Regions from separate parts of the Afipia sp. GW822-FHT04G07 genome, predicted to be linked through region 1. Evidence: riboswitches for the same ligand, from Rfam matches in the RefSeq annotation. Region 1 holds a riboswitch; the other holds the start of a gene.
The links. Region 1 has a riboswitch for cobalamin ahead of AC1RKJ_RS21655 (ribonucleoside-diphosphate reductase subunit alpha). Riboswitches for the same ligand answer to the same signal wherever they lie in the genome.

Region 1 (5,109 bases):
GAGCATCCGCATCGCGGTCGAAATCGTCCGCTTCAGCCGCGCATGATCGATGCCGCCCTCACCCACATGGTTGAGCAGGTTCACCGAGCCGAGATTGCACACGGCGACTTCGTCGTCCGACGTATTGAGCGTGATCTCGGTGCAGAGGTTCGACGAATGGATGACGCCGACATGCTGCTGCGGCGAGCGCAGGTTGCATGGGTCCTTGAACGTAATCCACGGATGTCCGGTCTCGAACAGCATGGTCAGCATACGCCGCCACAGGTCGGTGGCGCGCAGCGTCTTGAACACGCGCATTTCGCCGCGCGCGGCCTTCGCTTCATAGAACGCATAACGCTCGGCAAAGGCCTTGCCATAAAGGTCGTGCAGATCCGGCGTCTCGTCCGGCGAGAACAGCGTCCATTCGCCGTCGGCTTCGACGCGCTGCATGAACAGGTCCGGCACCCAGTTCGCGGTGTTCATGTCATGGGTGCGGCGGCGGTCGTCGCCGGTATTCTTGCGCAGGTCGAGAAATTCCTCGATATCGACATGCCACGTTTCGAGATAAGCGCAGACCGCGCCCTTGCGTTTGCCACCCTGATTGACCGCAATCGCAGTGTCGTTGGCGACCTTGAGGAACGGCACCACGCCCTGGCTTTCGCCGTTGGTGCCCTTGATGTGCGCGCCGAGGCCGCGCACGCGGGTCCAGTCGTTGCCGAGACCGCCGGAATATTTCGCCAGCAGCGCATTGTCCTTCACCGACTTGAAGATGCCATCGAGATCGTCCGCCACCGTGGTGAGGAAGCAGGATGACAATTGCGGCCGCAGCGTGCCGGAATTGAACAACGTCGGCGTCGAGGCCATGAAATCGAACGACGACAGCAGGTTGTAGAACTCGATGGCGCGGGCCTCGCGATCGATCTCGCGAATGGCGAGACCCATCGCGACGCGCATGAAGAACGCCTGCGGCAGTTCTATGCGGTTGCCGTCGTTATGCAGGAAGTAGCGGTCATACAACGTCTGCAAGCCGAGGAACTGGAACGACAGGTCCCGCTCCGGCTTCAAAGCCGCCGCGATCCGCTTCAGGTCATAGCGCGCCAATTCCGGATCGAGCAATTCAGCTTCGATCCCTGCTTTGATGTAAGCCGGAAAATACTCCGGGTAGCGCGCGGTCATGTCGGCCTGTGTGGCGTTGATCTGCGCGGCGTGGACAAACGACAGCACCTCGGTGCGCAGCTTGTCGAGCAGCAGCCGCGCGCTGACATAGGCGTAATTCGGCTCCTGCTCCACCAGCGTGCGCGCGGCCATGATGCCCGCGAGCGCGAGTTCGTCCTGGCTGATGCCGTCGTAGAGATTGCGGCGGGTCTCGGTGAGAACGGGGCCGAAATCGACACCGTCGAGATCGGCGCAGGCCTCCTGAATGATCAGCGTCAGGCGGTCGACATCGAGCGGCACGCGCGTGCCGTTGCCCAGCGTGACATGCAACTGCGGCTCGGACGATGTCTTGACCGGCTTGGCGGCGGCCTCTTCGGCGCGCTGGCGCTGGCGTTCGTCGCGGTAGAGCACATAGGCCCGCGCGACCTTGTGGTGTTCGCTGCGCATCAGCGCGAGTTCGACCTGATCCTGCACGTCTTCGATGTGGAAGGTGCGCCCCTCGCCGATCCGGCGGGTCAGCGCGCTCACCACCTCGTTCGTCAGTTGCTCGATGACTTCATGGACGCGGCGCGAAGCAGCGGCCGTGTTCCCTTCCACCGCGAGGAACGCCTTGGTCATCGCAATGGAAATCTTGCCCGCGTCGAACGGCGACACGGTGCCGTTGCGGCGGATGACCTGCAACGGCGGCTCATTTGCAGGGATGGCCAGCGACTCGGAACGCAACTGAATGAGAGGAGCGGATTTAGCGGCTTCGCGTTCGATCGAGAGTGACATCGGCAGACCCCGTGCATGTTGCAATTTTCTGGGGGCTGGGGCCGAAAGGCGCGTCGTCGCGGCGCGCGAACGCACCGAAGCACGCGACCGCCGGACACCCCGCCCGTGGACGTTCTTTTGGTGTCGCGGCAGGTCTCCTGGCTCGCAGGTCGGCGCTGAGTCCGGTCTTCCCGATGCGGATCAGGCATCAGTGACTTAGGTCGGACTCAACTCACTGCTTACAGTTGCGGGGGCAGCGCCGGAATTGCTGCACTGGATGCAGCTCACCGGCTTCCCATTTTCACCGCTAGGCCTTGCGGCTTTGCGGAACCTCGACGTCTACATCTGGTATCCGCCAGGCTACACTGTCAAGCGGCAGTGATCGTGGAAAACGGGGACAGGACGAGAAACAACATCAAACAAACGGGAAAACTCTCGAAAAAAAATTTTGACCAGTCGTCGATACGCCGTGCGGCCGACTGCTCTCCGGCGAATTACTAGAGAACTCTCTCAGGATGATTCTGCCCACTCTAGTTGGGGCGACGTCCGGGAGCGGTCCAGTGGGAAGCTTTCCTTTTGACCTGACGCCGCCCGCTTCTCATAACGAGAGCATCGCGGTTCTGCGGATCGGTGATCCGGAGCCAAGAGGGAATGCGGTGCGCGGGGCCTGACGGTCCCGCAATTCCGAAGCTGCCCCCGCAACTGTAAACGGTGAGCTTTGTCCATCCATGCCACTGAGGCGAAAGCTTCGGGAAGGCAGGACTTAAAGCGGCGACCCGTGAGCCAGGAGACCTGCCACGATCACATTACGTCCACGGGCGGGGTGCCCCGGTGTGTCGCTTGCGAGAGGACGGCCCCGCCGTCTCTGTTGTTCGCGCATGTCCGGCCCTGCTCCAACATCACGGGGTTTCCGATGTCGAGTTTGTCTTACGTATCGTCTATTCCTGTCGCCACGCTGGGCGTTCCGCGCATCGGTCCACGGCGCGAACTGAAAATCGCGCTGGAAAAATTCTGGGCCGGCAAGATCGATGAAGCCGCGCTGCGGGAGATCGCCGCAAAAATTCGCGCCGACAACTGGACGCGCCAGCGCGATCTCGGCGTCACCGTCATCCCGTCCAACGATTTCTCGCTTTACGATCAGGTGCTCGACACCAGCGCGATGGTCGGCGCGATTCCAAAGATCTACGGCTGGACCGGCGGCCCGGTATCGCTGGCGACGTATTTCGCGATGGCGCGCGGCAGCCAGAACGATGTGGGAGACTACGACGGCTGCGCGCACGGTCACGATCACGGCCATGGTCACGGCGTTCCGGCGCAGGAAATGACGAAATGGTTCGACACCAACTATCATTACATGGTGCCGGAGTTCGCGAAGGATCAGACCTTCGCCCTCGCCTCGACCAAGGCGATCGACGAATACCGCGAAGCGAAAGCGCTCGGCATCCAGACCCGGCCGGTGCTGGTCGGCCCGGTTACGTTTCTCAAGCTCGGCAAGGGTGAGAACCGGCTGTCGCTGCTGCCAAAGCTGCTGCCGGTCTACATCGATGTGCTCAACAGGCTCGCGAATGAAGGCGCGGACTGGGTGCAGATCGACGAGCCGTGTCTCGTACTCGATCTCGATGCCGCAGAGAAAGCGGCGCTCAAGACCGCGTACAGCGAAATCGCGCTGAAGGTGCCGGGCCTCAAGATCATGCTGGCCGCCTACTTCGGTGAACTCGGCGACAACGAAGCGCTGGCATTAAGCTTGCCGGTGTCGGGATTGCATCTCGATCTCGTGCGTGGCGCAAAGCAGATCGATCAGGCCCTGAAGCAGGCTCCCGCCGACCTCGTGCTGTCGCTCGGCGTGATCGATGGCCGCAATATCTGGCGCAGCGATCTGTCGAAAATTTTCGGCCAACTGGAGAACATCGCCGCAAAGCGCGGCGCGGATCGCATCCAGATCGCACCGTCATGCTCGATGCTGCATGTGCCGATCGACCTCGATCAGGAAACGGACTTGGATTCCGACCTGAAGACATGGCTCGCCTTCTCGGTGCAGAAGATGGGCGAATTGGCGGCGCTCAGCCGCGCGCTGTCATCGGGACGCGATGCCGCCAAGGATGTGTTCGCGGCTTCGGATGACGCTGCGGAAAAGCGCGCCTCATCCCCGAAGATCCACGACCCGGCGGTGATTTTGCGGGCCGCGAACCCCGCACGCGATCTGTCCGAACGCAAGAGCCCGTTCGGCACACGGCAGAAACTCCAGAGCAAGGTGCTCGGCCTGCCCTCGTTCCCGACCACGACCATCGGCTCGTTTCCGCAGACCGAAGAGGTGCGCAAGGCCCGTGCCGCCCATGCCAAGGGCCAACTCAGCGACGCCGAGTACGATGCGTTCCTGCGCAAGGAAACCGAGAAAGCGGTGCGCTGGCAGGAGGACATCGGCATCGACGTGCTGGTGCACGGTGAATTCGAGCGCAACGACATGGTGCAGTATTTCGGCGAACAACTGTCCGGATACGCCTTCACCAGGCACGGCTGGGTGCAGAGCTACGGCTCGCGCTATGTCCGTCCGCCGATCATCTTCGGCGACGTCTCGCGCCCGAAGCCGATGACGGTCGGCTGGTCGTCCTACGCGCAATCGCTGACACCGCTGCCGATGAAGGGGATGCTGACCGGCCCCGTCACCATGCTGCAATGGTCGTTCGTGCGCGACGACCTCGGCCGAGATCAGGTTTGCCGCCAGATCGCGTTCGCGCTGCGCGACGAGGTGACCGATCTCGAGCGCGCCGGCATCGGCGTGATCCAGATCGACGAGCCTGCGCTGCGCGAGGGTCTCCCGTTGCGCAAGGGCGACTGGAAGGCCTATCTCGACTGGGCGGTGGAGTGCTTCCGGATTTCGCAAGCGGGCGTGAAGGATGAAACGCAGATCCACACCCACATGTGCTACGCCGAGTTCAACGACATTATCGACGCCATCGGCGCGATGGACGCGGATGTTATTTCGATCGAGACGTCGCGCTCGAAGATGGAACTGCTCGACGCCTTCGTGACCTACAAGTATCCGAACGAGATCGGACCTGGCGTCTACGATATCCACTCGCCGCGCGTGCCCGAGGTGCCGGAGATGATGGAGCTGATCGGCAAAGCCCGCCGCAATCTGTCGCCCGAGCAGATCTGGATCAATCCGGATTGCGGCCTCAAGACACGCGGCTGGCCCGAGGTGAGATCGGCGCTCACGAACTT
Region 2 (5,109 bases), on a different contig from region 1:
CGTCAGCGATGAATGCGATCAGCCTCAAGGACAACTGGCGCGCTTCGAAGCTCGTCGGCCTTGCGGTCTACAACGACTCCAACGAGAAGCTCGGCGATATCAGCGAAGTCCTGGTCGACAAGAGCGGCAAGATCAACGCCGTGATCATCGGCGTCGGCGGCTTCCTCGGCGTAGGCCAGCACGACATCGCGGTATCATTCGACAAACTGAAATGGGTCAACGAGCCTGTTCGGGCGGCCTCAGCCGATCGCACAACGCCCCCCGGCGCGCCGGCTTCGTCGTCAACCACCGCAAGGCCGTCGACAACAACGGGCGCGGCGGGCAGCGGAGCGGCCAGTGCCGCCAGGGATAACTGGTATCCCGACCACGCAATGATGAGCGGTACGAAGGAGCAGTTGAAGGCCCTTCCTGCGTTCAAATATTCGGATGCCAAATGACAAAGGCAGCGTGATGCTGTCTGACGTCTAAAGACATACGGCCGGATTCAGTTCAACGAACTGGATTCGGCCGCTCCCTCTTGCGCGCCATCACAGACAGGCCGCCGGAATTCGTCGCCTTAGAGATAGGCGCTCAGGCACCACGCATTGAGCCCAGCCGCGACCGTCAGGGTCAGGACCAGCACCGTATCGACGGCGAAGTACTCAGTGGGGACCATTCTGAGAATCATCTTTGTCATGCGGTAATTTCAACGCCGACTCCGGCAAAGAGTCTCGCGCATTGTTTTTCGTGAGTCCCCTTGCCAGTTTTGCCTTTTCGAGTCCGATTCTCTCTCCCTCCCCGCGCCCGGGCACCGGTGTTGTGCGGCGCAGTGTTGTCTTGCGCCGATTAAACCGCACAATACGGCTGCAAAGGGCTCCGGTCGTCGGACGGCTAAGCCCAAGAACAACAATGAACCGGGCCACCCCCAGGACCGGCCTCCGGAGACCCACATGTCCGCTTCATCTCCCGCCAAGAAACTCGAAAAGAGCCTGATGAACGAATTCCCGCCCGCGCGGGACAAACTGGTGACGCTCGCGAACTGGCGCACCCAGCCTTATAGCGACTGGAGCTTCCACAACGTTCGCCGGCTGCTGCCGACGGCAGACATCGCCGCCTCCGCAAATCCAGCTCCGCTGGAAAGTTCGCCCGTTGAAATCGGTCACGTCGCATTCGACGGGATCGGCGGCAAGGCCACGACGCTGCGCGAGGCGCTTCGCACAACCAGCACCAAAGGCTTCGTCGTTCTCCGGCGCGGGCGGATCGCAGCCGAATGGTATGCGAATGGAATGGACGCGCGGACGCCGCACATCGTGTTCTCGGTCAGCAAGTCGATCTGCGGCGCGCTCGGCGGAATTCTCGCCGACAAGGGCTTTCTCAACCCGAACCGGCCGGTGACCGACTACGTGCCGGAAGTCTCGTCCTCGGTTTATGGCGGCTGTTCGGTCCGCCACCTGCTCGACATGTCGGTGGGCATCGCGTTCACCGAGGATTACGTCGATCCGGACGGCGACGTCGCCCGTTACCGCCGCGCGGTCGGATGGGATGCCATCAAGCCGGGCCAGAGCACCATGGCGCTGCGGGAATATCTCGCGACTCAAAAAGCAGACGGCAAGAAACACGGCGACACGTTCCATTACGTTTCGACCAACACCGACCTGCTCGGCTGGGTTTATGAGCGTGCCGCCGGCCGCGCCCTCTCCGACCTGCTCAGTGAATATCTCTGGAAACCGCTCGGCGCGGAAACCGACGCCTATGTCACGTTGGATTCGGAAGGCGCGATGCGCGCCGCCGGCGGAATCTGCGCCGGTCCCCGCGATCTCGCCCGGTTCGGAGAAATGATCCGGCAGCGCGGCGTGGCGAACGGCACGCAGGTGGTGCCGGGCTGGTGGATCGACGACATCAATGACAACGGCGATCCGGCGGCATGGGCGCGCGGCGAATTCGCCGGGATGTTTCCTGATGCGGCCTATCGCAGCAAGTTCTACCAGATCGACCGCAAGCGGCACACGCTGTGCTGCATCGGCATCCATGGCCAGTGGATCTATATCGACCCGATCAGTGAACTTGTGATCGTGAGGGTCGCCGCAGAACCGATCCCGCTCGATGTGGAGAACTACCGCGCATGGCGGCGCGGCTTCGCGGCCATCGTGCAGCATTTCTCCTGACGGCGGAACGGCGCGAGCTCAGCGCGTCAGCTTTTCCATCTCCGGAAACGGCGCGTAGGTCGCGCCCTCGCAAAGTTCGGCGGCGTCCTCGATCATGCGGTCGAAACGCCCGTCGATATACATCGCGCCGCGTTGCTTCACGCCGGCATAACTACCGTCCGTTCCACGCGCGTTGAAACGCACACAGGCCACGTAGCGAAGACGGCCGCCGACCGTCTTCTGCGCAGGCTCGGCGATGCTCGCCTCGCGCACGCCGCGCGGGTCGTTCAGATAGGTGCGAAGAAATGCGAGCAGCTCCGGCCGGTAGTTCGCAGGATATGGCTGGTTCTCCACGCCACGATCGGCTGTATAGGACAGACCGTCATTGCCGCCGGTCCACGCGCAGCCGCCGACGCCGAACGCAAACAGCAGGATCGCGGCGCGCCGCGCATATGTCACCAATTTGCAACGCATCGGGATGAAGTCCGCAGCCGTGAGTATCGCATTGGGTTTCTTAGACATTGCGGCATTGACAAGGCAAGTCACCGCAGCTTGATTGGGACCACGGCACAGGTGCCAGCGCAAGCTGGCCAATAGGGAATTCGGTGCGCCGTGCAGGTTGCCCCGCCGCTCTTTCGGCGAATGCATCCTTCAAGGCTATTCCGGAGCTGCCCCCGCAACTGTCAACGGTGAGCCGTTGTCCAACATGCCACTGAGCGAAGGCTGATCAGCCCGGCTTGGGAAGGCGGACAACGGCGACGATCCGCGAGCCAGGAGACCTGCCTGTACCGGTCATCCTTCCGTCGCACGGGGCGTGCGAAGGGGCGGCATTTCCGCAGCGGTGACGTGACGTAACTGTTGCGGAGGTTCGGCCGATGGCCCGTTTCCTCAGTCACGACGTGAAGTCCGGCAGCGTCCGCTCGCCGGATATCGTCATGCCTGCGCGCGTTTTCACCGCGCCTCCGCGATCACATCATCGGCGGGGCAACATCGTGACTCTTTTTTCTGATCATTTTCCAACAACGAAACTGCGGGTTTCGTTTGCAGTGGCGTGTCTTGCGGGCACCGCGCTCGTAAGCCCCGCTCTGGCGCAGAACGCTTCCCAACTACCACCGGTCAACGTCGACGCGAGTCGCGTGTATGGCGGCATCGTCGGCACGTCGTCGTCGGTCATCACGGCGGAGGACATCGCGCGCGCTCCTAACCAAACGATCCAGGATGTGCTGGCGACGATACCGGGCGTCCAGCTCACGAACATTTTCGGCGCCGTCAACGGCACCGGCTCGACCGTAGATCTTCGCGGGTTCGGCGCATTTGCGTCTTCGAACACGCTCTTTCTGATCAACGGCCGGCGTCTCAACGAGGCCGACCTGCAGAGCGTCGATCTGTCCACTATTCCGGTTCAGTCGATCGAGCGGATCGAGGTGACGCGCGGCAACTCAGGCGCGGTGCTGTATGGCGACAACGCCGTCGGCGGCGTCATCAACATCATCACAAAAACCGGCGCCGGCATCGGCAAGCCGGTGTCCGCACGCGCCGAAGTCGGCGTCGGGTCTTACGGCCAGCGCGAAGTCAATGGATCGTTCAGCACGAACTCCGGCCCGTGGTCGACCGCCGTGTTCGGCAATGTTGTTCATTCCGACGGATACCGGGTCAACAACAAACTAAACCAGCAGAACGGCGTCGGCGAGATTCGCTACGCGACGCCCGAATTCACGGCGTTCCTGAATCTGTCTGGCGACAACCAGCGCCTTGGATTGCCGGGTACGCGCGCGAATACGTACTTTAAAGATCAAACCTTTCCGCCTCCCCCTCCCATTAATCAACTAGCAGGCGACCTGCGTGCGACATCGACGCCGAATGACTACGGCAAAAAGCAGGGCGTCAACGTCACGACCGGGTTCACGAAATCGTTGTGGGCCGGCGCAGAGTTGATCGTCGATGGCGGTGTCCGCAACAAGAAGCAACAATCCGGCTTTTTCGGCGACCCGGACTATGCGTTGTCGTTTCCCGGGGATCGCTTCCCCTTTGCCTATGTCGATTCAGATCTGACGACATGGTCGATCACGCCGCGCCTCAGCATGAAGAATACATTCGGCAGCATCACGTCGAGCATCCTGACCGGCGTCGATTACTATGACTCGCGTTACGCATCGAACCGCAGCTACACAATCTCGGACCCACCCAACCACGTCTACAATCTCTCCCAGCAGACCCTCGCGGGATACTTCCAGCAAACGCTTGGCCTGCTGCCGAGCACCGACTTTTCCTATGGCGGACGCATCCAGCAGTTGAACCTGAAAGCGCGTGACACCTACGATCCCACCGCACCGGCAGGAAGCCTGCTGGCTCAGGCCGCGCCGCTCGACAAGGAAGAGAGCCACCACGCGCTGCACATCGGCCTCGAACACCGCTTCAACGAAAACTTCGCTGTCTTCGGACGGGCTGCAAGGGCGTTCCGCACACCCAACGTGGACGAACGCGTCGTAACCGGCCCGGCGTTCGGAAGCGCGTTTCCGTTCCCGCCGATTGCCCAGAACTTCCAGCTCAACACCCAGACGTCTCACGACATCGAAGGCGGCATCCGTATCCACGGCGGCCCGCTGGATATTCAAACCAGCATCTACGACATGCACCTGAAGAACGAGATCCATTTCAATCCGGTCGCATTTTACAACTACAACCTCGATCCCACGCATCGCTACGGCTCCGAGACCAGCGCGTCGCTGCGGATCAACGAAGCCTTCAGGCTCAAGGGCGGCTTCGCCTACACCCGCGCGGTGTTCGAGGAAGGACAGTTCACCGGCAAGGATGTTCCGCTGGTGTCGCGACTGACCGGGAGCGCCGGATTCTCGTGGAACGTCTGGCAAAAATACGCCGTGCTCGACATGACAGCCCGCTTCTGGAGCAGCCGCCGTCTCGACAATGATCAGGCCAACAAGGAAGGCTTCATCGGAGCCAACGCCACCATCGATCTCAAGCTGAG

Region 2: another riboswitch for cobalamin. It lies ahead of AC1RKJ_RS05315 (TonB-dependent receptor); the one in region 1 lies ahead of AC1RKJ_RS21655 (ribonucleoside-diphosphate reductase subunit alpha).

The regions. Positions count from the first base shown of each region.
Region 1 covers NZ_JBXAMP010000002.1:430,290-435,398, forward strand. The annotation lists gene AC1RKJ_RS21655 (ribonucleoside-diphosphate reductase subunit alpha) at 1-1,908, opposite strand, end outside; cobalamin riboswitch at 2,019-2,237, opposite strand; cobalamin riboswitch at 2,486-2,701, shown strand; gene metE (5-methyltetrahydropteroyltriglutamate--homocysteine S-methyltransferase) at 2,801-5,109, shown strand, end outside.
Region 2 covers NZ_JBXAMP010000001.1:1,059,262-1,064,370, forward strand. The annotation lists gene AC1RKJ_RS05300 (PRC-barrel domain-containing protein) at 1-437, shown strand, start outside; gene AC1RKJ_RS05305 (serine hydrolase domain-containing protein) at 930-2,144, shown strand; gene AC1RKJ_RS05310 (hypothetical protein) at 2,163-2,597, opposite strand; cobalamin riboswitch at 2,678-2,924, shown strand; gene AC1RKJ_RS05315 (TonB-dependent receptor) at 2,999-5,109, shown strand, end outside.